4 regions of the Tatumella sp. JGM94 genome follow, and region 3 is predicted to be linked to each of the others. Evidence: predicted binding sites of a transcription regulator. Region 3 holds the regulator's gene; each other region holds the start of a gene.

Region 1 (5,955 bases), on a different contig from region 3:
GAGAGCAGGCTCCTCTGCCGGCACTGGCGTGGGATCGGCAGGGGACGGTACTGCATTGTGGATCTTTTTCCAAAGATCTGGCCGCCGGATTCCGTATCGGCTGGGTAGTCAGTCGTGGTCATGGGATCCGCATTCAGCAGTTACAGCTGATGAGCACTTTATCTGTCAGTACACCGATACAGCTGGCATTAGCCGATTTTCTGCAAAGCCAGCATTATGATCTTCACCTCAAACGCTTACGCCGGCAGCTTGCTCAGCGTAAAAAGCTGGCCGTTGAGGCTTTGAAACGGGCTTTACCGGCACAGGCGAAGATATATGCTGATAATGGCGGTTATTTTTTATGGGTAGAATTACCGCCGGCAACCGACTGTACTCTGCTGTATCACCAGGCGATGGCTGAACATATCAGTATTGCGCCGGGGGAACTGTTTTCCGCCACACAGCAATATCGTCATTGCTTTCGCTTTAATGCAGCCTGGCCCTGGGATAACCGGGCTGAACTGGCAGTGGAGGTGCTGGGGCGTTTGATTGCGCGGCTATGTCAGTGAGTGTTTCAGATCGTTGCCGCACGGCGCTGACCCCAGGTCAGATGATAAATATCGTAAAAATCGACTTCGCCTTTTTTCTCCTGTAACCGGGCAATGCCTTGTTTTATCCGCTGAGGAATATCCGGATCGTTGCTGATTGCCCTGAGACATTGTTCGGAAACAGCGCGGACATAGTACCATTCGCCGTTATAGCACACTCGCAGGTCAAGGGTATCAATATCTTCAAACCGGTATTTCGGATTAATGTCCATCAGCATCAGCAGGCTCATACCCAGTACGAATGCGGTAGCAAACCAGAACGCCGGCCAGCCCAGCATCTCTGTCGAAAAGATCAGCGCAGTGCACAAGGCATAACAGAGGTACATCACTAACCACAGCCACGGATGTTTACGCAAAAAAGTAAAGCTGAAACGTGGCCGGTTGTCCCGTTGTTCGGTCCGGTTAAGACGGTCGATTTCCTGCTGCAGTATCTGTTTAATCTTGTCCATACGCCCTCCGCGAGTTTGCTGTCACTTAATCACATAACTGACCAGTCAGAAAGAAACAGATGCCCCAGGGTAAACTATAACAGTTAACATTAGCTGATGTTAGTTAACCAATAACGAGGTGAGACGTAGCGGGGCTGACACAAAGGAGAATAAATTATCATGCAGTAAAGGCCGGAGATCAGCACACAGCTTCCGGTGATTATTCGCGCTGTGAAGCGGAACAGAAAGGCAGAGGAACAGCCCCTGCCTTATGGATAATCAGGCGTTTTTATTATGGATTTCGTTGTTCATATGACCTAAGTCTTTATCCAGCAGGAAGGCGCCGTTAGAGCTGTTTTCCAGCATGCCCAGTTTATCCAGTACCGTTTTGAAGATTTTTTCTTCTTCATGCTGCTCGGCAACATACCATTGCAGGAAATGGAAAGTAGAGTAGTCATGAGTGGTCATAGCGGCATGGGCCAGCTCATTAATTTTACTGGTAATTAATTGTTCATGCTGGTAAGTCTGTGAAAAAACATCGGCCAGTGATTCAAAAGTGACCGGCGGTGCTTCAATATTACCCAGAACCGGCAATGCGCCGGTATCGCTCAGGTAGTCGAACAGACGCTGCATATGATCCATTTCTTCACGGGAATGAGTTTTGAGGAATGAGGCAGCACCCTCAAATCCTTTGTCTGCACACCATGCGCTCATTTGCAGGTATAAGTTTGCTGAGTAGAACTCAAGATTCAGTTGGTCGTTCAGGCGGGCAATCATATCAGGCGTTAACATAGCAGAGACCTTTTAAACAGAGAGTAAGATTTGTAAGATTATAGTGAACAATTATGCATCACTTTTTGGGTTTTGTGAAGCTGTGGTCTGTTATTTTTTCCTTATTAATCATTAAGTTAATAATGTGAATTATTTAGTATCTGTAATGCTACTGTTTCTCATTGCTATCTGTTTTCAGCGGAAGAATGTCCCGGGTGGGTCTTTTTTCCCCGGACAGGGTAACAAATCACTGTACCCGATGATGACGGGGGATCATTCAGCCACTTTCGGCCAGGAAACTCTGCGGGCCGACATACCGTAAACGTCCGGTTTCATGTAACATGTGCTGGCAGAGTCTTGCGGTTAGCAGAAATGTTTATTGCAGCCTCTTTGCAGCGAGTACGGGATTATTGACGGATGCAGTCGCTTGCCGGTCAGTTATCTTCGTAAGAAAAGCCGGTGAAACTCTTCCCGGTCAGCGTGATTTTTCCGGAAATGCAGTACTGCGATGCCTTTCCGCCAACAGTGAAGAACCTGTTCATGGCTACAGCACCCTTTTTAGACGAAGTGGCTCGTCGCCGCACATTTGCGATTATTTCGCATCCGGATGCGGGTAAAACCACAATTACAGAAAAAGTTTTATTGTTCGGACAGGCGATCCAGACCGCCGGGACGGTAAAAGGCCGCGGCTCCAGTCAGCATGCAAAATCAGACTGGATGGAAATGGAAAAACAGCGTGGGATCTCGATCACCACGTCAGTGATGCAATTCCCTTACCGCGATAAACTGGTTAATCTGCTTGATACCCCGGGACATGAGGACTTCTCTGAAGATACTTATCGTACCCTGACGGCTGTCGACTGCTGTCTGATGGTGATTGATGCGGCCAAAGGGGTCGAAGATCGTACCCGTAAGCTGATGGAAGTCACACGGCTGCGTGATACGCCGATTCTGACGTTCATGAATAAACTCGACCGTGATATTCGTGACCCTATGGAGGTGATGGATGAAGTTGAGAATGAGCTGAAGATTGCCTGTGCGCCGGTGACCTGGCCTATCGGCTGCGGTAAGCTATTCAAAGGGGTTTATCATCTGTACAAAGATGAAACTTACCTTTATCAGAGTGGCCAGGGTCATACCATCCAGCAGGAACGTATTATCAAAGGGCTGGATAACCCGTTGCTGGATGAAGCGATCGGTGACGAGCTGGCTGCCCAGCTACGTGAAGAGCTGGAGCTGGTGAAAGGGGCCTCCCACGAATTTGAAGAACAGGCTTTTCTCGACGGACAGCTGACCCCGGTATTTTTCGGCACGGCACTGGGCAACTTTGGTGTTAATCATATGCTGGATGGTCTGGTCAGCTGGGCACCGCAGCCAATGCCCCGTCAAACGGATACCCGCGAAGTAGCGGCGAGTGATCAGAAGTTCAGTGGCTTTGTATTTAAAATTCAGGCCAATATGGATCCCAAACACCGCGACCGGGTGGCCTTCCTGCGTGTAGTATCAGGCAGATATGAGAAAGGCATGAAGATGTATCAGGTGCGTACCGGGAAAGATGTGGTGATCTCTGATGCTCTGACCTTTATGGCAGGTGACCGTGCTCACGTTGAAGAAGCCTGGCCCGGCGATATTATCGGTTTGCACAATCACGGCACGATTCAGATCGGCGACTCATTTACTCAGGGTGAGAAAATGAAGTTTACCGGTATCCCTAACTTTGCGCCGGAGCTGTTCCGTCGTATTCGTCTGCGTGATCCGTTAAAACAAAAACAGTTACTGAAAGGGCTGGTTCAGTTATCTGAAGAAGGTGCTGTACAGGTCTTCCGTCCGATAGCGAACAATGATCTGATCGTCGGCGCAGTCGGTGTACTGCAGTTTGATGTGGTAGTGGCGCGCCTGAAAAGTGAATATAACGTTGAAGCGATTTATGAATCGGTTAACGTTTCTACTGCCCGCTGGGTGGAATGCAGTGATGTGAAAAAATTCGATGAGTTTCAGCGCAAAAACGAGATTAACCTTGCGCTGGATGGCGGCGACAACCTTACCTATATCGCCCCGACCATGGTTAACCTGAATATCACCAGTGAACGTTATCCTGAAGTCACTTTCCGCAAAACCCGCGAACATTAACCGGGAATCTCTGCCGGAGCCCCGTTAGCCGGGGCCCGGCGGTATTATACAATTGTCTGTCAGCTGACGGTCAGCTGATATCTCTGCCGGGAGGCGGTGTTTATCACCGCTGATGTTATCTCTGCGGATGCGTGCATTGTCTGTATTCTCTTTCTGCGTTGCCAGACCGGAAAACTATTCCCGGATTGTGCTGCTTCTGCCTGACCACTAAAAGTGTTTATTCTGTCCTGGTCTGGTGATGGATCTGTACTGATATTACCGAAGCTGTAAAGGCCGGATGTCACTTAAGTCAAATCCTAAAAATCAGTACACCCGTAAAACTCAGCTACTATTAATATTATGTGGTTGCGGCGCCAAAGGGGGTCCGTCACAGCCTGTCATGGACAGGTCATCGGGCGTACCGGATGCAGCGACCACTCAGGAAAAATATATGAAAAACAACAGTTATATTTACCGGCTGTTATTGATTTCACTGCTATGCAGTCCCGGTGTTTATGCGGCAGACTCCCCCGGACATTCCCGGACGTCGACGGAACAACAGCAGGGGGGAGCGATTAACCGCGTAGACAAGTTTATGGATGACAGCACCATCACCGCGAAAGTCAAAACGGCGCTGGTGGATGACAAGCAGATTAACAGTACCAATCTGTCGGTTTCAACTAACCGGGGTGTGGTATCCATCGATGGTTTTGTCGCTTCACACCGGCAAATGGCGCGGGTAAAACAGCTGGCAGAATCGGTTAAAGGGGTCCGGAAGACAGAGCTTAATCTGCATCTTAAGCCGAACCAGCAGACTGACCTGAAGAGTTATGCCAGTGATACCGCGACCACCAGTGAAATTGTTGCCCGGTTGCTGGCTGATAAGCGAGTGTCTGCGCGCCATATTTCCGTGACAACAACCCACGGAGCAGTATTGCTGACGGGGAATGTCAGTGACCGGCAGCAAAAAATGCTGGCGGCGGAGATAGCCCGTAAGGTTTCCGGTGTCAGTGCAGTAAAAAACGAATTGTCTGTCAGCCACTGATTCTGTGATGGCTGCAGAGAAACCGCGATATTAACAACAATATTTTCACCGCAGGACCGGTTCTGAACACGCTTCAGAACGATTTATAAGATGAATCTATTAATGACAGTAAGGAGATGACTATGTTTCGTTGGGGAATTATCTTTCTGGTTATCGCATTGATCGCTGCAGCACTGGGTTTTGGCGGACTGGCCGGAACCGCAGCATGGGCCGCAAAAGTGGTATTTATCGTCGGTATTATCCTGTTTCTTATCAGTCTGTTCACTGGGCGTAAGAAACTCTGAGTCAGCGTTGCATCTGTTGTCATCAACCGATGATAGCAGCCGGCAAGGATGCCGGCAGTACGGTTATCCTGCCAGCTGTAAATCACCTGCCATTGTTATTATTGTGCCCTGAGGAGACGTCGTTGAAGTTTATCGACACCCATTGTCATTATGATTTTCCGCCTTTTGAGCACCATGAAGCGGCAGAACTGAAGCGTGCCAGCCAGGCCGGAGTCGAAAAAATTATTGTCCCGGCCGTCAGCAGTGCACGTTTTTCTGCTGTGATGGCGCTTGCCGGTCGTTATCAGCCGCTGTACGCCGCTCTGGGACTGCATCCTGTGTGGACGGAGCAACATTGTGATGATGATATTGACCAGTTACAGCAGTGGCTGCAACAACAGCCGGCGAAACTGGTCGCACTCGGTGAAACCGGACTGGATTACTTTACCCCGCAGCTGGCGGCATACAGCGGACAACAAATCTCGCGTCTGAAAGCACAACTGAGTCTGGCAAAACGCTATGATCTGCCGGTGATCCTCCATTCACGGCGGACACATGATCTGCTGGCGGGGTTACTCAGGCAGGCAAAGCTGCCGGCGAGCGGCGTAATCCACGGGTTCTCCGGCAGCCTGTCTCAGGCGATGGCTTTTGTTAAACTCGGTTACCGGATTGGTGTTGGCGGGACTATTACTTATCCGCGGGCGGCGAAGACACGCAACACGATTGCCGCTTTACCCCTGCACGCTCTGGTG
Region 2 (5,955 bases), on a different contig from region 3:
CACGATGCTGCTCCGGGCTGGCCGTGGAATGATCTGACCCAGTGTTTCAGTGCCCCGCCGGGTGCAGCGATCATCGACAAAAACTGCTTTTCCGTCGCACTTTACAGTGCCGATACCCCCGGCCAGAATGCCTATATCCGCATTGCGTCTTACTATCCGGCTCATATGTTCAGCGAGGTAAAAACCATCGCACCGAACTCCGGAGAAGGTCAGTACTGCGAGCTGGATGTGGTACCCGGAGAATTAAACCGTTATACCCTGACCGGATGCTTGCGCAAACGTGCCGACCCGCTGCCTTTAGCCTTTGCTGTACAAAATGGCGCGGCCTGGGCCGGAGAAATTCTGCGTGATGAACTGCGTCAGGCGGATATCGATTACAGCGGACAACTGCTGCGTCAGACACAGCCAACCCCCGCAGGCACAATACTTGCCAGCCACGATTCCGCACCTTTGCATGACCTGCTGCATCATATGCTGAAGGTTTCCGACAATATGTATGCAGACACCATCTTCCGTACCATCGGCCATCATTACTTTAATGTGCCGGGTACCTACCGCGCAGGCTCAGACGCTGTCAGAAGGATTCTGAAAGAAAAGGCCGGTATTGATTTAGGTAATACAGTACAGATGGATGGTTCCGGTTTATCCCGCCATGATCTGGTTTCTCCGGAAACAATGATGCAGGCTCTGCAGTACATCGGCAAAAATGACAGCAGCCTGGACTTTATCAGTATGTTACCCCTGTCAGGCCATGACGGTACCCTGCAATATCGTGGCGGTTTACATGAGGCCGGGGTCGATGGCAAGTTGTCAGCAAAAACCGGTTCTCTGCAAGGCGTATACAATCTGGCGGGCTTCCTGACGACAGCCAGCGGCAGCAAAGTCGCTTTTGTCCAGTACCTGTCCGGATATGCTGTACCACCGCAGGACCAGCGCACGCGCCGCGTACCTCTGGTGCGCTTCGAAAGCCGCCTGTATCGCGATTTATATCAGCAATACTAGTCACCGGCCATCTGATAGCAGAAAGCCGCCTTCGTTGCTGAAGGCGGCTTTTTTTACGGAAGTAACCCGCGGATCAGAAGTGGGTATTAAGACTCATATAAAAAGTCCGTCCGGACTCGTTATAGGTATTCGCCCCTGCCCCGTAGATGGTAATCGGGTTAAGCGCTCCTGTTGAGGTGATAGTCCCTGTTGACTGAGCGTTACCTTCGCGGAAGTGACGTTTATCAAACAGGTTTTCTATACCCGCCGTGATACTGACATTTTTGGTGGCATCCCAGGTCGCGCTGGCACCGACAATGCTGTAAGGACTGACTTCCCGGGTATCAGGATAACCCACCACATTACCGCGGTAATCGAGGCGTTTAGGTTTCTGACGACCATACCAGGTGAAGGTCGTTGCCAGCGAAAGATCATCCCGCGCCTGCCAGGTCAGTCCGGAGTTCAGCGTAAACTGCGGGATAACCGATAAACGATCGCCGGTGGTTTTATTTTTACTCTGCAGCATCCAGGTCATATTGTTATTCCAGTTGACTGTATCTGTCAGCGGAATATTCAGTGTCCCTTCCAGACCTTCCACCAGCGCTTTAGGTACGTTTTCCCACTGATAGATATACGTTCCGGTACTGCTGGTGCCCAGAATATTATTACCGGCCTCAATTTTATTGCGATAATCATTGCGGAACCAGGTCACTCCAGCCTGTAGCCCCGTCTCGTTTTTGTATTCCAGGCCGATCTCTTTGTTAACACTGGTTTCGGCTTTAAGGTTATCGTTACCCATCAGATAACAGCCCGCGCCGGTTCCTGTGTAGCCATAACAGCCCTGACCATTACTGTACAGAATGTAGTTGTTGTTGGTCTGATACAGGTTAGGCGCTTTATATGCCCGGGCGATACCCATCTTCAGTGTCAGATTGTCGGTCAGGTTCTGGGACAGATTCAGCGACGGGCTCCAGTTAGTCCCTGAAATGGAATGGTGGTCAAAACGCAGTGCCGGCGTTAATACCGTGCTGTCGGTAATATCCATATTATCTTCAGCAAACAGAGAAAAGATATCAGCACTGGAATAGGGATCACGGGTGCCGGTAGTCACACCCTCGATCGCTCCGCCCGTTTTGTTGCCGGTCAGTGCCTGGCTGGTAGAAATACCGTCTTTCATCCTCTGCTGGTTCCATTCGGTACCGAGGGTCAGGTTCTGATTGACCAGCGCCGTAAACGGGATACTGATTTCACTGTGCAATAATACATCGCTCAGGTCGATATCAGCAAAACCGGCATCAGTATTAAAAATACCTTCAGTGCCGCCAGCCAGACCTTCGGCCAGTCGTGAGTTACGGGTTCTTTCATACTGTGCATAAGTATTAGTGCTGACCCCGTTATCCCAGACGCCGGTCCAGGTCAGGGCATAATTCTGGCGATAAATACGGTTGGTTTCCTTGCCGTACATCGACTTCACATAATCGGAGGTATTGGTATTCTGAGTATCGCCGGCATACAGGTTACCCTGACGACTGGTTCCGGCTTCAAACTCCAGATGCTGGTTGCGGGCAAACTCCCAGTTCAGTTTACCGTGCAGTTCTTTATCCACTACCCCTTCGCGCCCTGCCGGGTAACTGCCCGTATAAATACCGGAACGCGGCGTCGTATGATCTTTGTTGATATCGTAAGAGTCAGCCTGCGTTTTATCCAGGTTACCCCAGATACTCAGCGTCAGGCTGTCTGATACGGGGCCCATCAGGCTGAAGTTAGTACGTTTGGTGGCGCCTTCCGCTTTATGCTGCGGTGCATTCAGGTAAGTATCCCATGAACCATGCCACTGGCTGGTCGCCTGTTTGGTTATGATATTCACCACTCCGCCCATGGCGCCGTTACCGTAGCGGGCTGCTGCCGGACCACGGATGACTTCAATACGCTCAATCATTTCCGGGGGTACCCAGTTGGAATCACCGCGGGTATCACGTTCACCACGCCAGCCAAAGCGCACTGAATTACGGCTGGATACCGGTTTACCATCGATCAGAATCAGGGTGTTTTCCGGCCCCATACCACGGATATCAATCTGACGATTGTTGCCGCGCTGGCCACTGGTCGAGTTACCCGTAAGGTTTACCCCGGGCATGGTCCGGACAATTTCTGATACATCGCGGGCCGGCGGATGCTTGCGGATTTCGTCGGCAGTAATCGTCGAGACACCCGGTGCCTGTAAGTTTTGCTGTCTGGCGGTCACAATAATTGTGCCATTTTGCGGGTCTGTCTTACTGGTGACAGATGTTTCAGATGCCTTTTGCTGGCTGGTCACTGCTCCGTCAACAGGGGCTGGTTCTGCGGCGGCCGCCTGGAAGGATAAAAAGAACGCTGTAGCCCCAATCTCAAGGCATACAGCCGTGGAAAACCGAGATAATTTTTTCATAGTAAGATCCTGGTCCTCTCCCGCGCGCAAATATGGAGCAGAAGATCCGGTTATATAGTCAGGTTTTTATCCAGTGTCTGACTGCGATCCTGCAGACAACTGCTTGTGCTGTGCGGGGTTACAGAAGATCCGGAAACAGTGAGCAGTTATAAATGCGCTAACAACAGACGGTGAAACAGACTATTGCAAACCGAAATAATTATCAATACTATTATCAGTCACTATTACTGTTTTGCTGATGTGAATACCCCGCAGATGGCTATCCCTGAATGGTTTACTGAACACCCCGGGAGTGAATCCTGGTGGCAACAACAACAACAGCAAGGATTACCCAGGATTGAAGACCCGGCCGGAGGTGAATGTCTGGTGACATTCCTGTGGCGCGATCCGCAGGGCTGCGAGAAAACCTCTGCCTGTCAGCATGTCTGGATAAACATCACCGGTATCACTGACCACCATCAGAAAACTCCGCCCCGTTCACTGCAGCGAATTGCCGGCAGCGACGTCTGGTTCTGGCAAACGACCCTGCCGGCTGACTGGCGTGGCAGCTATTGCCTGATCCCCGATAGCAGTACCGATACTCCTGATGATGCCGCTGATGTTTATCAGCGCCGTGAATGGTGGCGCCAGAAATTTACCGTTGCCCGACACGATCCCCTGAATCCGTTACGCCACTGGTCAGGAGGACGCGGAATGTCTGTGTCCCCGCTGCACATGCCCGATGCCCCGCCCCAGCCGGAATGGCAATCGCTGGATCAGAACCGACAGCCCGCGGCGCCAACAGATAAATATCTGTGGGACAGTGCTCTGCTGGGTAACCAGCGCAGAATACATCTCTGCCAGACAGGATCACCGGACGATGCTTCACGTCCTCTGGTACTGCTGCTGGACGGCCAGTTCTGGGCAGACCAGATGCCGGTGGCCGGGCCATTACATTCCCTCACCACCCGTCACCGGTTACCACCGGCTATTTACGTAATGATCGATATTATCGATCGTCAGCACCGCACCCGTGAGCTGACCTGTAATCCGGAGTTCTGGCTGGCGATACAGCAGGAGTTATTACCACTGATTAGCCAATGGACCCGCTGGCAGCCTGCTGCCGAACGAACGCTGGTGGCGGGTCAGAGCTTTGGCGGACTCTCTGCCGTCTATGCAGCCCTGCGCTGGCCAGAGGTGTTCTCTGCGGCAATCAGCTTATCCGGGTCATTCTGGTGGCCAGCCCGTGGCAAGCCAGACGGATGGCTGACTGAACAGCTTAACCGGCAGGCTTTTGCTGCAGCACCGCGACGAATTTATCTTGAGGCAGGACGTCGTGAACACATTATCTGTCAGGCCAATAGTGTGATGCTGGGAGCCCTGAAGCAGCAGAATATTGATGCGACACTGAAGTTGTTCGAAGGAGGGCATGACGCATTATGCTGGCGCGGAGGTTTACTCGACGGCTTACAGGCAATACTTAATCCCGTTTCCGAAGCAATAAAGGAAGGAACATGATATGGAGAATCTTCATCCCTTTGATCAGCCTGATGTTTACGGTTTTATCCTGAAAAATCATGCCGGTCAGTACAGCTTCTGGCCCGCATTTCTGGCCATTCCCGCGGGCTGGCAGCCGGTGTCTGGCCCTCAGCCTCAGGAACAATGCCTGCTGTGGCTGGAAACACACTGGACGGATATCCGTCCCGAAGAGTCACCGAATACCGGAAGTCGTTATGTCTGAGCAAGTAAACTGGCTGCCTCTGATCGCAGCACAACCGGGTATCTGGATGGCAGATCAGCTGTCACCTCACAGCAATGCTTACGCGGTTGCCCACGTTGTCGAACTGACAGGGCATATTTCCCTGGCACATTTAATCACCGCAATTAAGCTCGGACTGACCGAAGCTGATACTCTGCATATGGTATTCCGGGAAACCGAGGGGGAGGCAGTACAGGGCCAGGGTAATGCGCCACTGATTGCTCCTGAATATATCGATCTCCGGCAACAGACTGATCCGTATCTGGCGGCTGATACTCTGATACAACAGGATCTGCACAGTGATCTGCGACTCGCTGCAGGTAAACCACTGTATCGTCATCTGATATTACAGGTCGCGGATCACCACTGGCGCTGGTACCAGCGTTATCATCATATTGCTATCGACGGCTTTAGTTTTACCGCTCTGACCAAACGTATCGCCGACATCTATACCGCCTGTTGTCAGTCAGCCCCCGCCGGACCTTCACCTTTTATACCGTTCAGCGAAGTAGTGAGTGAATATCTTGACTACCGGCAATCCGTAGCATGGCAACGGGATGCAGGCTACTGGCAGGAGAAAGTGGCAGCGCTGCCACCGGCAGTCACTCTGTCAGAACAGCCGCTGGCCGGACAAATTCCGGCGACCCGTCTGTTGCGCCATCATCTGACATTATCTGCCGCTGAATTACAGCCAGTTACCGGACAACTGGCAGCGAAACAGCTGACTCTGACAGACGGAGCCATCGCGCTGATCGCGGTCTGGCTGGCCCGTCTGACCGGCCAGCAACCTTTCAGCTGCGGATTTATT
Region 3 (5,955 bases):
GTCCGCACTGGCACCGGCACGGATCAAACGACTGGTGATGATTGATATTGCCCCGGTCGATTATCAGATTCGTCGCCATGACGATATTTTCGCAGCACTGCGGGCGGTCAGTCAGGCAGCGGTCACCCGAAGAGATGCGGCGGCGGAACTGATGAGACCCATACTCAGGGATGAGATGGTGATTAATTTTCTGCTTAAATCTTTTCATCAGGGAGAATGGTTGTTTAATGTGCCGGCTTTATGGGAAAACTACACCACCATTGCTGGCTGGGAAACCTGCCCTTGCTGGCCTCATCCGGCATTATTTATCGGCGGAGGTGCATCACCTTACCTTGACCCGCTGTACCGTACCCCGTTACTGGCACAATTTCCCTGTGCGAAAGCACATATCATTGCCGGTGCCGGTCACTGGGTCCATGCGGAAAAACCTGTGGCAGTGCTCAACGCAGTTCAGCGTTTTTTATACGGCCCGCAGAAAACTCAGGGCTGAGATGGTTTAAACATTGGCGTCCTTCATCGCACTGGAGTATGATTGCGCGCTAAATTTTTATCGTGTGCTTTTAACATGATAACGGTATTCATTCATCATAAGCTGCGTGTATCTGATACATAGCAGGTGTTCAGTTTCAAAAATCATGGCAAAAGAAAATACGGATCGTACCACGCTCGATTTGTTCGCCAACGAACGCCGGCCCGGTCGTCCCAAAACCAGTCTGCTTTCCCGGGATGAGCAATTGCGGATAAATAAGCGCAATCAACTGAAACGAGATAAAGTCCGAGGTTTACAACGGGTTGAACTCAAAATGAACACTGAAGTCGTCGATGCTCTGAACGCGCTGGCTGCGGAACGTAACCTGAGCCGCAGTGAACTTATTGAACAAATTATTCTGGCACAGCTAAAGCAGGACTGAGTTCAGGGAAACGCACTCAGGGACAAATCTGACCGGTTTACAAGTTCCGCACACATCGCAGGTCTGTTATCATCTGCGCATCTGTAGTGACATTACAATTATCTGATTCGAAGATTCAAGAGGTTATCCCCACATGGCAATCGTAGGCATCTTTTTTGGCAGCGATACCGGCAACACAGAAAACATCGCGAAAATGATCCAGAAACAATTGGGTAAAGACGTTGCTGAAGTGCACGATATCGCTAAGAGTACCAAAGAAGATTTGGAAGCTTTCGATATTCTGCTGCTGGGCATCCCGACCTGGTACTATGGCGAAGCACAATGCGACTGGGATGACTTCTTCCCGACCCTCGAAGAAATTGATTTTAACGGTAAGCTGGTTGCGCTGTTTGGTTGCGGTGATCAGGAAGACTACGCCGAATATTTCTGTGATGCACTGGGTACCCTGCGTGACATTATCGAGCCAAAAGGCGCGGTGATTGTCGGCCACTGGCCGACTGCCGGTTACCATTTTGAAGCATCCAAAGGCCTTGCCGATGACAACCACTTCCTCGGACTGGCGATTGACGAAGATCGTCAGCCAGAGCTGACTGCTGAGCGTGTCAGCCAGTGGGTAAACCAGATTTCGGACGAACTGCAGCTGAAAGAAATCCTCGAAGCTTAATAGGGGTTTTAGTATCAGTTGTGATACTGTTTACTTCAGACACTTGCGGGAACGACTAACATGACCAGAAGAACCCGCACTCTTCTTTTCGGCAGCGCCCGGCTTATAAGAGATGTCAGGGTCAGACCCTGACAGAGTTGATGCACCGGACCTGAGCACAGTAAAACACTTTATTGAAGTGTTATTGGTGCGTTGTTTTCAGGTCTGTAGTTTCAATTTTGGTGTATCAGTCCTATAATGGACTAACAATTATAAGGTCATTATCTAACAAACTTCAGGGCTTCTTGCCAAAGTCATTTTTCAAAAGTAACAGGACATAAACTGCATGACTGACAACAACTCCGCATTGAAGAAGGCTGGCCTGAAAGTTACCCTTCCAAGACTGAAAATTCTGGAAGTGCTTCAGGAACCAGAATGCCACCATGTCAGTGCGGAAGACTTGTATAAACGCCTGATCGATATGGGTGAAGAAATTGGTCTGGCCACCGTTTACCGTGTGCTTAACCAGTTTGATGATGCGGGCATCGTTACCCGTCACAACTTCGAAGGCGGTAAGTCAGTTTTTGAATTGACTCAGCAGCAACATCATGACCACCTGATCTGCCTGGATTGCGGCAGAGTGATTGAGTTCAGTGATGAGTCAATTGAACAACGCCAGCGTGAAATCGCAACCCGGTTTGGTATTAAGCTAACTAACCATAGTCTTTATCTGTATGGTCACTGTACAGAAGGTGACTGCCGCGAAGATGATTCATTACATAACGATAAATAACCCGGCCCTGTTCAGGTTGTAACTGTTATCTGATGACGGATGTTTACCGTCATAGTCTTACAGATAAAAAACCCGCAAATTGCGGGTTTTTTTATCTGCCCTTCCCTCTGTTATCCGGCCACCGGAGCTACTGAAGGACTAAAGCGTTTACCGTCAGGGCTGACGGATCTGACCAGTACGTTACCGGCCACCGCAGGAGCTTTCAGACTGTTATACGGTAGCCATTGCTGACCACCATCGACGGAATATTCAATAGCGACCCCGGGTAAAGCAGTGTTAGCCTGCAGAGTGCCGTTGATGATCACCGCGCCGGGCACAGGTATACGGTAATTTATACCGGCCGTATCCAGCCGTATCAGGGCTGACTGCCCCAAAAGATTAGCAAAGCGCTGCCAGTCATTATCCAGCCGTTGCTGATCGACATGCTGTGTTTTCCCTTTTTCAAAATACTGGTCCTGTTTATACGGTAATTCCCAGTCAGCTTTATGCCAGGCCCGCTCTGCCACGGAAAATAACCGTGGATATAACCGGTACTCCATCTGCTGATCGGTACGCACTATTTCACTCCAGACCTGTGCTGACATACCATAAGCCCCCGGCCAGTGACCGGCAGAATTGGCCGCAAAGCTGTTACCATCACGGTCCGTAGATGTTTCTGCATTTTGTGGCAGGTTATCCGGCGCGAAACTGAAGATCTTCCGCTCATCAGTGAAACGGGTTGCCCAGTAATAGCCGGGTTCCTGAGGATTCACTTCATAGGGCATATCCAGATAAAGATAATCAGGATTAGATACAATCACCCGATAACCTTTATTCGCCCAGTCATTGACTGAACTGACGCCCCCCCAATAGAGGGTATCCCAGAAATTCACCAGATTATCTCTGGTACTAAACTGACGGTTATCACTGATTTCTTTCAGTCCGTCCTGCCAGGCCTGAATACCCTTCAGCCCGTGAGATTTGGCCAGCTGGCTGACCTGCAATGCAAACCAGCCAGGTAAATGGGTGAGATCCGCAACGGCACCGGATTGCAGTAATTTATTGCAACTTGCTGATTTCTGCCACGGATGATCCTGCAACCGCATATCCCGCTGACCTTTACCCGGTTCAGGATTAGTCTTATCCGTATATCCGGCCCCGAGATAGATATTTTTGGCTTCATCCCCCCCGAAATGCCAGCGCTGTAACGGTTGCCCGGCGTCTTTATGCATACTGATAATTTCCGACATGACTTTATCAGTAAAACGCCGCGAAGAAGGCAGGCAGGGATTAACAAAACTGGTACGATCATAAAACTGTACTGTGGTCACCTGCGAGTTATCCCCGGCATCCTGAAGACGATATTCATTCGCCTCTCTGGTTTTACCTTCCGCCATCAGTTTTTTATAACGGGCTTCCATCGAAATCACTGCCGCCCGGGCATGGGCTGGCATATCGATTTCAGGGATCACCGTTATTTGTCTGGCTTTCGCATATCTCAGTATTTCCAGGTAATCTTCACGGCTGAAGAATCCGCTGCCATTGGTACCGGTATCCGGGCCGGAGCCGAGTTGCGGTAGCAAACAGCGGGTTTCACTGAGGTCATGGCAACGGCTGGCCCCGACCTGCGTCAGCTCAGGTAAACCGGGGATTTCCAGTCGCCAGCCTTCATCGTCACTCAGATGCAGATGCAGAGTATTGAGTTTATAGGCAGACATTTGAGCCAGAGTCCGCAGGATCGCGGCTTTAGAATGAAAGTTCCTGGCGACATCAATAAATATTCCACGATAAGCAAAGCGCGGCGCATCCTGTATGCGAATTTCCGGTATCAGCGGGTCACCCTGCGGCGGGATTAATTGCAATAATGACTGAAGGCCATAAAATACGCCTTGCGGATCGTAACCGGTAATCACGGTTTTATCTGCCGAAACATCCAGCCGGTATGCCCCTTGTTTTATTGCCTCACCGGTAAAATCAGCGGGGACAATGCGGGTGCTCACCGGATACCCTTCACCGGTCCGGACCCCCGCCGCTTCAAATGCCCGGTGAATCACCTGCGCACTGTCTGTCGGTAATGCCCCGAGACTAAGTACAACCCCTTGTTTCAGGCTGACATTTCCCTGCCGTATATCCACTTGTTGCGGGGTGGGGATAATCTGACCACGCAGTTGCTGGCGGCTGATTAACCGGACAGACTTATTTTTCAGGTAACGATTTTCTGCAGTCATCAGGATATTGGCATCGGTCGGGCTGCGACGCCACTGGCCCGACGGGATGTCGGTGATCTGCTGCAGATCTTCAGTATCCGTGACACGGATCACCTTCGGGGTTGCTCCGCCAGAAGTGACATACCAGCGCGGCAATACATCACTGACAGAAACCTGCCAGTATTCATTGATCAATGGCAAAACCACTGACTGCCTGGCCGGAAAGCCACGAAATTTATCCGTGGGTTCTATCTTGTGTAAATCCCCCACCAGATGCGTGATTTTAAACTGATCATTCCCGACGGACAGAATCTGTCGAATACTGGAGAAATAAATGGCCCAGTCTTTGTCATTCAGCGCTTCTCCGGGATTAGTCAGTGTGATAGAGGCACGGTAACAGGATCCCCAGTCGCCGCCCAGGGCGGCACAGTCAATACCATTGGTCGCGGCCAGATTATCCTGTACTGAAAACTTCACACCAAACTGACTTATTTTATCGATAGTCATCTGACTGGCGGTAGCCGTACTGCATAACAGCAAAGCACTGACTATACCGGCTAACACATGTTTTCGGGTATATTTCATGAGTCGTCCTTAATTCATTATGTTAATTTAATTAATTTTTTCTTATTTCATTAGTAATACGCTGGCAACGAATAACAGAGTCTTCATCATCACCGCTTTTCAGGGTATTAATACAGGCCTGATAATCACGCGGACTGACAGTTTCCATATTATTATTAAGTGGTTTTTTTATTGATGCCTGACACCCGGCCAGGCCAGATACGATAAAAAAGTACAGTAAATACTTCATAATCCGTCCTTTTACGGGAATTAAATAATATTAAAAGGTACCATCATGATAAATTTCACATCACGCTCATCCTGAAACATATTTCCGTAACCCCCGGAATAGCTGGGTATATCAGAGTGATTGCTGTATTGTGTAAAGTGCAATTTAAATAATGTTCCTTTAGCACGCCCCTGCTGTACGGTATAAATCCCATCCAGACTCCAGGAGGATTCCTTTATTTTATTCCCGGAGAAATACCAGCTATCTGCAGCCTCATTGACAGAGGACGGCTTCGCATTCCAGCCATAAGCAACCGATGCGCCTACCGCCCAGCCCGGAAGTTGCCAGCGGCTGAGGTCATACATCGCACTAAGGAATACTGCTTTTTCACCGTTGGCGTTAAAGTCAGAACGGTTATCCCACCACACATCCAGCCGGCCATTAGACGAGGAATAGGTCTGGGTCATGCGTTGCAGAAAATATCCCTGCCTGCCTGCGGCTTTTACACTGGTGGCTTCCAGACGTAAATCGACCTGACCGACACGATAACCAAAGGTTACAGCCTGTAGCCACGCCATTCCGTCATACACCTGGTTCGCCCCTTGTTGCTGAGATTTATTCCGGGAACC
Region 4 (5,955 bases), on a different contig from region 3:
AGCGAAGAATAAGGGTCAGAACCGGGGAAAAAGGTTTTGGCGATAGCCGTCGCGTAATAGCCAAATACCATAAAGTCATACATTTCCAGGAAGTTACCGCTGGTTACCCGGAAAATAGTTTTAGCCGCGTGTTTTTTTACTGCCGGAGAAGGGGTTACAGATAGATTCATTGCTGTTGCCTGCCTTTATTATTTTAATCGGTCACACCGGTTTACCCCGAATATCAGAGGAAAGATGTGATAGCAGTCATCTTTATACTTTACATAAGAATACAAATAAGTAACAAAATAAAAACAAAAAGTGTGCTGCGGCAGTAAAGTCTTCTGCTGAAAGTGCAAAAAAAAGGGCATATCCTGATGGATACACCCTTATGTGCGCTGAATATATCAGTGATCAGTGTGTGGTACTCTCCAGCCCCATCAGGCCGATTTTCAGGTACCCGGCAGCGCGCAGTTCATCCATGACACTCATCAGAGTGGCATAATCCACATCTTTATCGGCCTGGAAAAAGATAGTGGTTTCTTTATTACTGCCTGTCAGTCCGTCAATAGCCGAAATCAGTTGCTCTTTAGTCACCTCATCATTACCAACGTATAACTGTTTGTCAGCTTTAATGCTCAGGTAAACCGGTTTATCGGGACGAGGCTGCGGTGCACTGGTTGATGCCGGCAGGTTCACTTTTACATCGACGGTCGCCAAAGGCGCGGCCACCATAAAAATGATCAGCAGTACTAACATAACGTCAATAAATGGCGTCACGTTAATTTCACTCATTTCACCATCGCTTTCTAAATCATCGTTCAGACGCATAGCCATAACAATTAACTCACCCGCAGTTTATGGGCAGATGTGTGCGGCAGATCCTGTGAACCATTTTGCCTGGCCAGATCCAGATCACGGCTTTGCAGCAGCAGTACCTGAGCAGCTGTATCACCTAATGATGCTTTATAGCCGGCAATCATCCGTGCGAATACGTTATAAATCACAACCGCAGGGATCGCAGCAACCAGCCCGATGGCTGTTGCCAGCAGGGCTTCAGCAATCCCCGGTGCAACCACCGCCAGGTTAGTCGTTTGTGTTTTCGCAATACCGATAAAACTGTTCATAATGCCCCAGACGGTACCGAACAGACCGATAAACGGGGCGACAGAACCAATCGTTGCCAGAAAACCGTTACCCCGTGAGGCATAACGTCCGATGGCTGCAACTTTTCGTTCCAGACGAAAACCGGTCCGATCTTTAATGCCGTCTCTGTCTTCTGCACCCGCCGAGAGTTGGCGTTCATCCAGCGCTTCGGCAATCAGGTGGCGACAATGGCTGCTGGCAGTAAATTTTTCAGATACAGTTACTGCCTGCTGTAAGGTGCTGACGTCTTTCAGGGCTTTTTGCTCTGCTTTAAGCCGGCGTCTTGCTGAGCTGAGTTCAGTAAACTTGCCGAAAAAAATGGCCCAGGTAACCACGGAAGCCAGCAATAAGCCAATCATGACAATTTTTACTACGATATCAGCATGCTGGTACATGCCTAAAACGGACAGATCCGTTTGCATAAAATCATTAGTTACCACGTACGCCACCCCATCTTAACGAGTAATATCTTGCAATCCCGCGATGATACCAAACCACAGCTTTATTGATAGTAGTTATCATTAGTATTTACAAAATATTCCATTGACAGCAGAGAGATACTGCCCGTCTGAGGGAAGATCATCCCGCCAGAGTACTGTCATTTATTATTAGTCAATTTGTCATTCTGTGAAGGGTTTTTCAGTTCATACTCTGGCCTGAATGATATTTCATGTTAACTTGTCATGCAGGACTCTTTTGGCAGAGCAGGAACCAATGACAGATAAAAAAACAGATAAAAAACTGGAAACCAGTCTGATCAGTGCTGGCAGAAAAAAACGTTATACGGCGGGCGCAGTAAATAGTGTCATTCAGCGTGCTTCTTCACTGGTCTTTGATACGGTTGCCGAAAAAAAACGGGCGACCGCAGGACGCACCCGCGGAGAGCTGTTTTATGGACGGCGTGGTACCCTGACCCACTTTTCGTTACAGGATGCTATGACCGAACTGGAAAATGGTGCCGGTTGTGCGTTATACCCTTGCGGGGCCGCGGCGGTAACCAATGCCATTCTGGCGTTTGTCGAAAGCGGTGATCACGTGCTGATGAGCGGTTCAGTTTATGAACCTACCCGCGATTTTTGCAATGTCATACTGCGCAAGCTCAATGTATCAACAACTTTTTTCCCCCACACTTGTGGCAGTGAAATAACCCAATGGGTCCGTCCGGATACCCGTATCGTATTTCTGGAATCCCCGGCATCGATCACCATGGAAGTTCAGGATATCCCGGCAATAGTCGCCGCTATCCGGCAGCAGGCGCCCGATGCCATTATTATGATGGATAATACCTGGGCTGCCGGAGTGCTTTTCAATGCGCTCGATTTCGGTATTGATATTTCTATTCAGGCGGGCACGAAATACCTGATAGGCCACTCAGATGCGATGGTGGGGACCGCGGTCGCTAATGCCCGTTGCTGGGATACTCTGCGGGAAAACTCATATCTGATGGGGCAAATGGTGGATGCCGATACTGCCTATATGACATCGCGCGGCTTACGGACTCTGGCAGTGAGGCTCCGCCAGCATGAAGAAAGCAGTATTAAAGTTGCCGAATGGCTGGCAGGACGCGAAGAGGTCTGGCGGGTTAATCATCCGGCATTGCCCCAGTCACCGGGCCACCATTTCTGGAAACGTGATTTTTCCGGCAGCAGCGGCCTGTTTTCATTTATTTTGCGTCGCCAGCTGTCGCGTGAAGCTCTGGCTGATTTCCTGGATAACTTCCGGCATTTCAGTATGGCGTACTCCTGGGGCGGTTATGAATCGCTGATTCTGGCGAATCAGCCACAGGAAATTGCCGCAATCCGTCCGCAGGGAGAACCCCTGTTACCCGGTACGCTGGTACGTCTGCATATAGGTCTGGAAAATGTGGATGATTTAATCGGTGATTTAACTGATGGCTTTGACCGGCTGGCACGCCATCCGGAATAATACTGATAGGGTTATGCTGTCTTCCGGGACTGTATTGCATTACGGCCTGACCACAGTCAGGTAACAGGATAATAAATGAGTGTTCTACATGAGATAATCCGGGCGTTATGGCACCAGAATTTCGCTGTACTGGCGGATCCACAGGTGATCTGGGTTGTCTACGCGGTTATGTTCTGCATGCTATTTCTGGAAAATGGATTATTACCGGCGGCATTTTTACCCGGCGACAGCCTGCTACTGCTGGCCGGGGCAATGATTGCCAAAGGCGTTATGAGTTTTATCCCTGCCCTGCTGATACTGACCTGTGCCGCCAGCCTCGGATTCTGGGCTGGCTATTTACAAGGGCGCTGGCTGGGGAACACCCGGCTGGTTCAGGGGTGGCTGAAACACCTTCCGGAAAAATACCATCAGCGGGCCTGGCAGATGTTTAACCGTCATGGGCTGGTCGCTCTGCTGGCCGGCAGGTTTCTGGCATTTATACGCACTATTCTGCCAACGATGGCCGGGATTTCCGGATTAGGCCACCTCCGCTTTCAGCTGTTTAACTGGTTAAGTGGCCTGCTGTGGGTTTTGTTGCTGGTCGCGCTGGGATATGGCATCAGCCATGTTCCTTTTATTAAACAGCATGAAGATCAGATGATGGCAGTATTAATGCTGCTGCCATTGCTGCTGCTGGCCGGTGGTTTATGCGGCAGCCTGATTTTCCTGTGGAAAAAAAAGCGCCACACCTCAGCCTGACCCCTGCACATCAGGCCGTTTTCGGCCTGATGTGCCCTCCCTCACTCCGGCCAGACGGCGGCTATCCTTTCCCGGTGCCCGCCACCAAGATCAGTACTACACTTACCCTTATTTAGCATAACCTGACGAATTTTTTGCTACGGAGGAAACTAATATGTCCGGACAACCTTTCATCAAATTACACGATGGCCGGCTGATGCCACAACTGGGACTGGGTGTATGGCAGGCAACGGTCGATCAAACCCGCCAGGCCGTGAGCTATGCACTGAAAACCGGCTATCGCTCTATTGATACTGCCGCTATTTATCAAAATGAAGCAGGGGTCGGCCAGGCCATTCAGGACTCTGATATTCCCCGTGAAGAACTGTTTATTACCACCAAACTCTGGAATACAGACCAACTCCATGCCGCGGAAGCCCTGCAAACCAGCCTGCAAAAACTACAGCTTGATTATATTGACCTGTATCTTCTTCACTGGCCCTGCCCGCAAAATAATCACTATATTGCCGCCTGGCAGCAGCTAATTGAATTACAGCAGCAGGGACTGATCAAAAGTATCGGGGTATGTAATTTTCAGCAGCAACATCTGCAGGCCATTATCCGTGAGACAGGCGTAACCCCTGTTATTAACCAGATTGAACTGCATCCGCTGTTTCAGCAACGCCCGCTGCATGCCTGGAACGGGTTGCACCATATTCAGACTGAGTCCTGGAGCCCGCTGGCACAAGGCGGAAAAGGGGTTTTCGACCAGCCGCAGATCCGCGCGCTGGCAGAAAAATATGCAAAGACTCCCGCACAAATCGTTATCCGCTGGCATATTGATAACGGCCTGGTAGTGATACCAAAATCTGTCACTGATACACGTATCGCAGAAAACTTTGCGGTATTTGATTTCAGACTGGAAAAAGAAGAGTTAACGGCTCTGGCAGCGCTTGATGCCGGCCAGCGTCTCGGCCCGGATCCTGATAATTTTAATAAAGTCTGATAAACGCAGGCCAGGGAACGGCCTGCCGTGCCCACTACCGTCCCTGCGCCAGTACAGACAAATCATCACCAAAGAGACGATGATAATTCATCCCTTCGATGACCTGCCCGCCAGCAGCCTGATAAAAAGCCTGCACTTTTTTATCCGTTGCCGAAGATAACCAGTCCAGTCGGTAGCACTCTTGCTCGCAGGCTTGCCGGGCAATAAACTGCATCAGCAGTTTGCCGATCCCCTGCCGCCGGTATGCCGCCGAAACAAATAATTCCTTAATAAACATTTGTCCGCTAAAACGCGGGGCCGGATACATGACAGAGACACAGGCAAAAGCAACAACGTTCCTCTGTAACGTCACTTTATATACTGCGGTGCCGGAGCCAGGAGCCAACACCCGGTGTTGCAAATAACCTGTCATTTCTTCTTTATTTATCACAACACCCGGGTAATGCCAGCAATTCATTTCAATAAAAATATCGGCCAGTTCCTGATATTCATCCGCCTGGCATACGGTGACCTGCGGTCGCGCTTCCGGTTGTGAAGGGGCTAACTGAACAGTTGTCATCGCTACTCCATCCGTTAATCAGGGCTATGTCCTTCCATAGGCGGTGTATCAGCATATTACTTTTTTCAGGGCTGATCATTTTCTCTGTCCCCCCGCTCACTGAGCCCGAATGTTTATACAGTGCGGACAGCGACTGACTATCTGTAAAAACGCCCGTCGATGCCCCCGGAGGTACAGCATTATCCCTGAGACAATTTCATCTTCCCGATAAACAGAGGCAAAGTACCGCTAATTTATCGCCTGCTGTACCATCAGCTGACCTGCGCAACCACCATCCGCCAGCTCAAGATTCTGGCTGTAGTAAACAAACGGAAAATGTTCCGACGAGCTGCAGGGGAACGTCACCAGTAACTCGACGCTGCCATCCACCCAGACGGTATCCTTCCAGCCCCGATCTTCGGCCATTGGCAGTGCACCATTCACACTGCGTATCAGAAACATGGCCCCCTGAATATGAAATGCCTGTGGCTTGTCGGCCTGTACCGTCCAGCGTTCAGTACTGCCCTGGCGCACCACCGTATCAATTCGCAGGGTATCCCGGGCGACGCCATTGATCCCCGCCGGAGAGTTTTCTAAGGTTATCTGACGGCTGGCAGTCACATTACCTGCTTGTGACATCGCT

The links. The regulator Fur, encoded in region 3, represses iron uptake genes when iron is present. The targets are predictions, from matches to a motif close to ATAATAATGAGAACNACTATCAA.
Region 1: the regulator Fur is predicted to act here: its motif matches at 1,953-1,975, upstream of ftnA (non-heme ferritin).
Region 2: the regulator Fur is predicted to act here: its motif matches at 3,605-3,627, upstream of fes (enterochelin esterase).
Region 4: the regulator Fur is predicted to act here: its motif matches at 1,631-1,653, upstream of exbB (tol-pal system-associated acyl-CoA thioesterase).

The regions. Positions count from the first base shown of each region.
Region 1 covers NZ_JAERJN010000016.1:78,844-84,798, forward strand. The annotation lists gene JK216_RS12525 (PLP-dependent aminotransferase family protein) at 1-548, shown strand, start outside; gene JK216_RS12530 (YlaC family protein) at 554-1,036, opposite strand; gene ftnA (non-heme ferritin) at 1,295-1,807, opposite strand; gene prfC (peptide chain release factor 3) at 2,327-3,916, shown strand; gene osmY (molecular chaperone OsmY) at 4,347-4,940, shown strand; gene JK216_RS12550 (DUF1328 domain-containing protein) at 5,063-5,224, shown strand; gene JK216_RS12555 (TatD family hydrolase) at 5,347-5,955, shown strand, end outside.
Region 2 covers NZ_JAERJN010000009.1:48,229-54,183, forward strand. The annotation lists gene dacB (serine-type D-Ala-D-Ala carboxypeptidase) at 1-1,002, shown strand, start outside; gene JK216_RS08325 (TonB-dependent siderophore receptor) at 1,076-3,409, opposite strand; gene fes (enterochelin esterase) at 3,665-4,906, shown strand; gene JK216_RS08335 (MbtH family NRPS accessory protein) at 4,908-5,129, shown strand; gene JK216_RS08340 (enterobactin synthase subunit F) at 5,122-5,955, shown strand, end outside.
Region 3 covers NZ_JAERJN010000006.1:11,980-17,934, reverse strand. The annotation lists gene ybfF (esterase) at 1-490, shown strand, start outside; gene ybfE (LexA regulated protein) at 636-911, shown strand; gene fldA (flavodoxin FldA) at 1,045-1,575, shown strand; gene fur (ferric iron uptake transcriptional regulator) at 1,901-2,347, shown strand; gene JK216_RS05850 (family 20 glycosylhydrolase) at 2,458-5,118, opposite strand; gene chiQ (ChiQ/YbfN family lipoprotein) at 5,150-5,347, opposite strand; gene JK216_RS05840 (OprD family outer membrane porin) at 5,368-5,955, opposite strand, start outside.
Region 4 covers NZ_JAERJN010000016.1:68,321-74,275, reverse strand. The annotation lists gene JK216_RS12515 (MFS transporter) at 1-170, opposite strand, end outside; gene exbD (TonB system transport protein ExbD) at 394-816, opposite strand; gene exbB (tol-pal system-associated acyl-CoA thioesterase) at 822-1,547, opposite strand; gene metC (cystathionine beta-lyase) at 1,840-3,051, shown strand; gene JK216_RS12495 (DedA family protein) at 3,127-3,789, shown strand; gene dkgA (2,5-didehydrogluconate reductase DkgA) at 3,944-4,774, shown strand; gene JK216_RS12485 (GNAT family N-acetyltransferase) at 4,809-5,333, opposite strand; gene ftsP (cell division protein FtsP) at 5,562-5,955, opposite strand, start outside.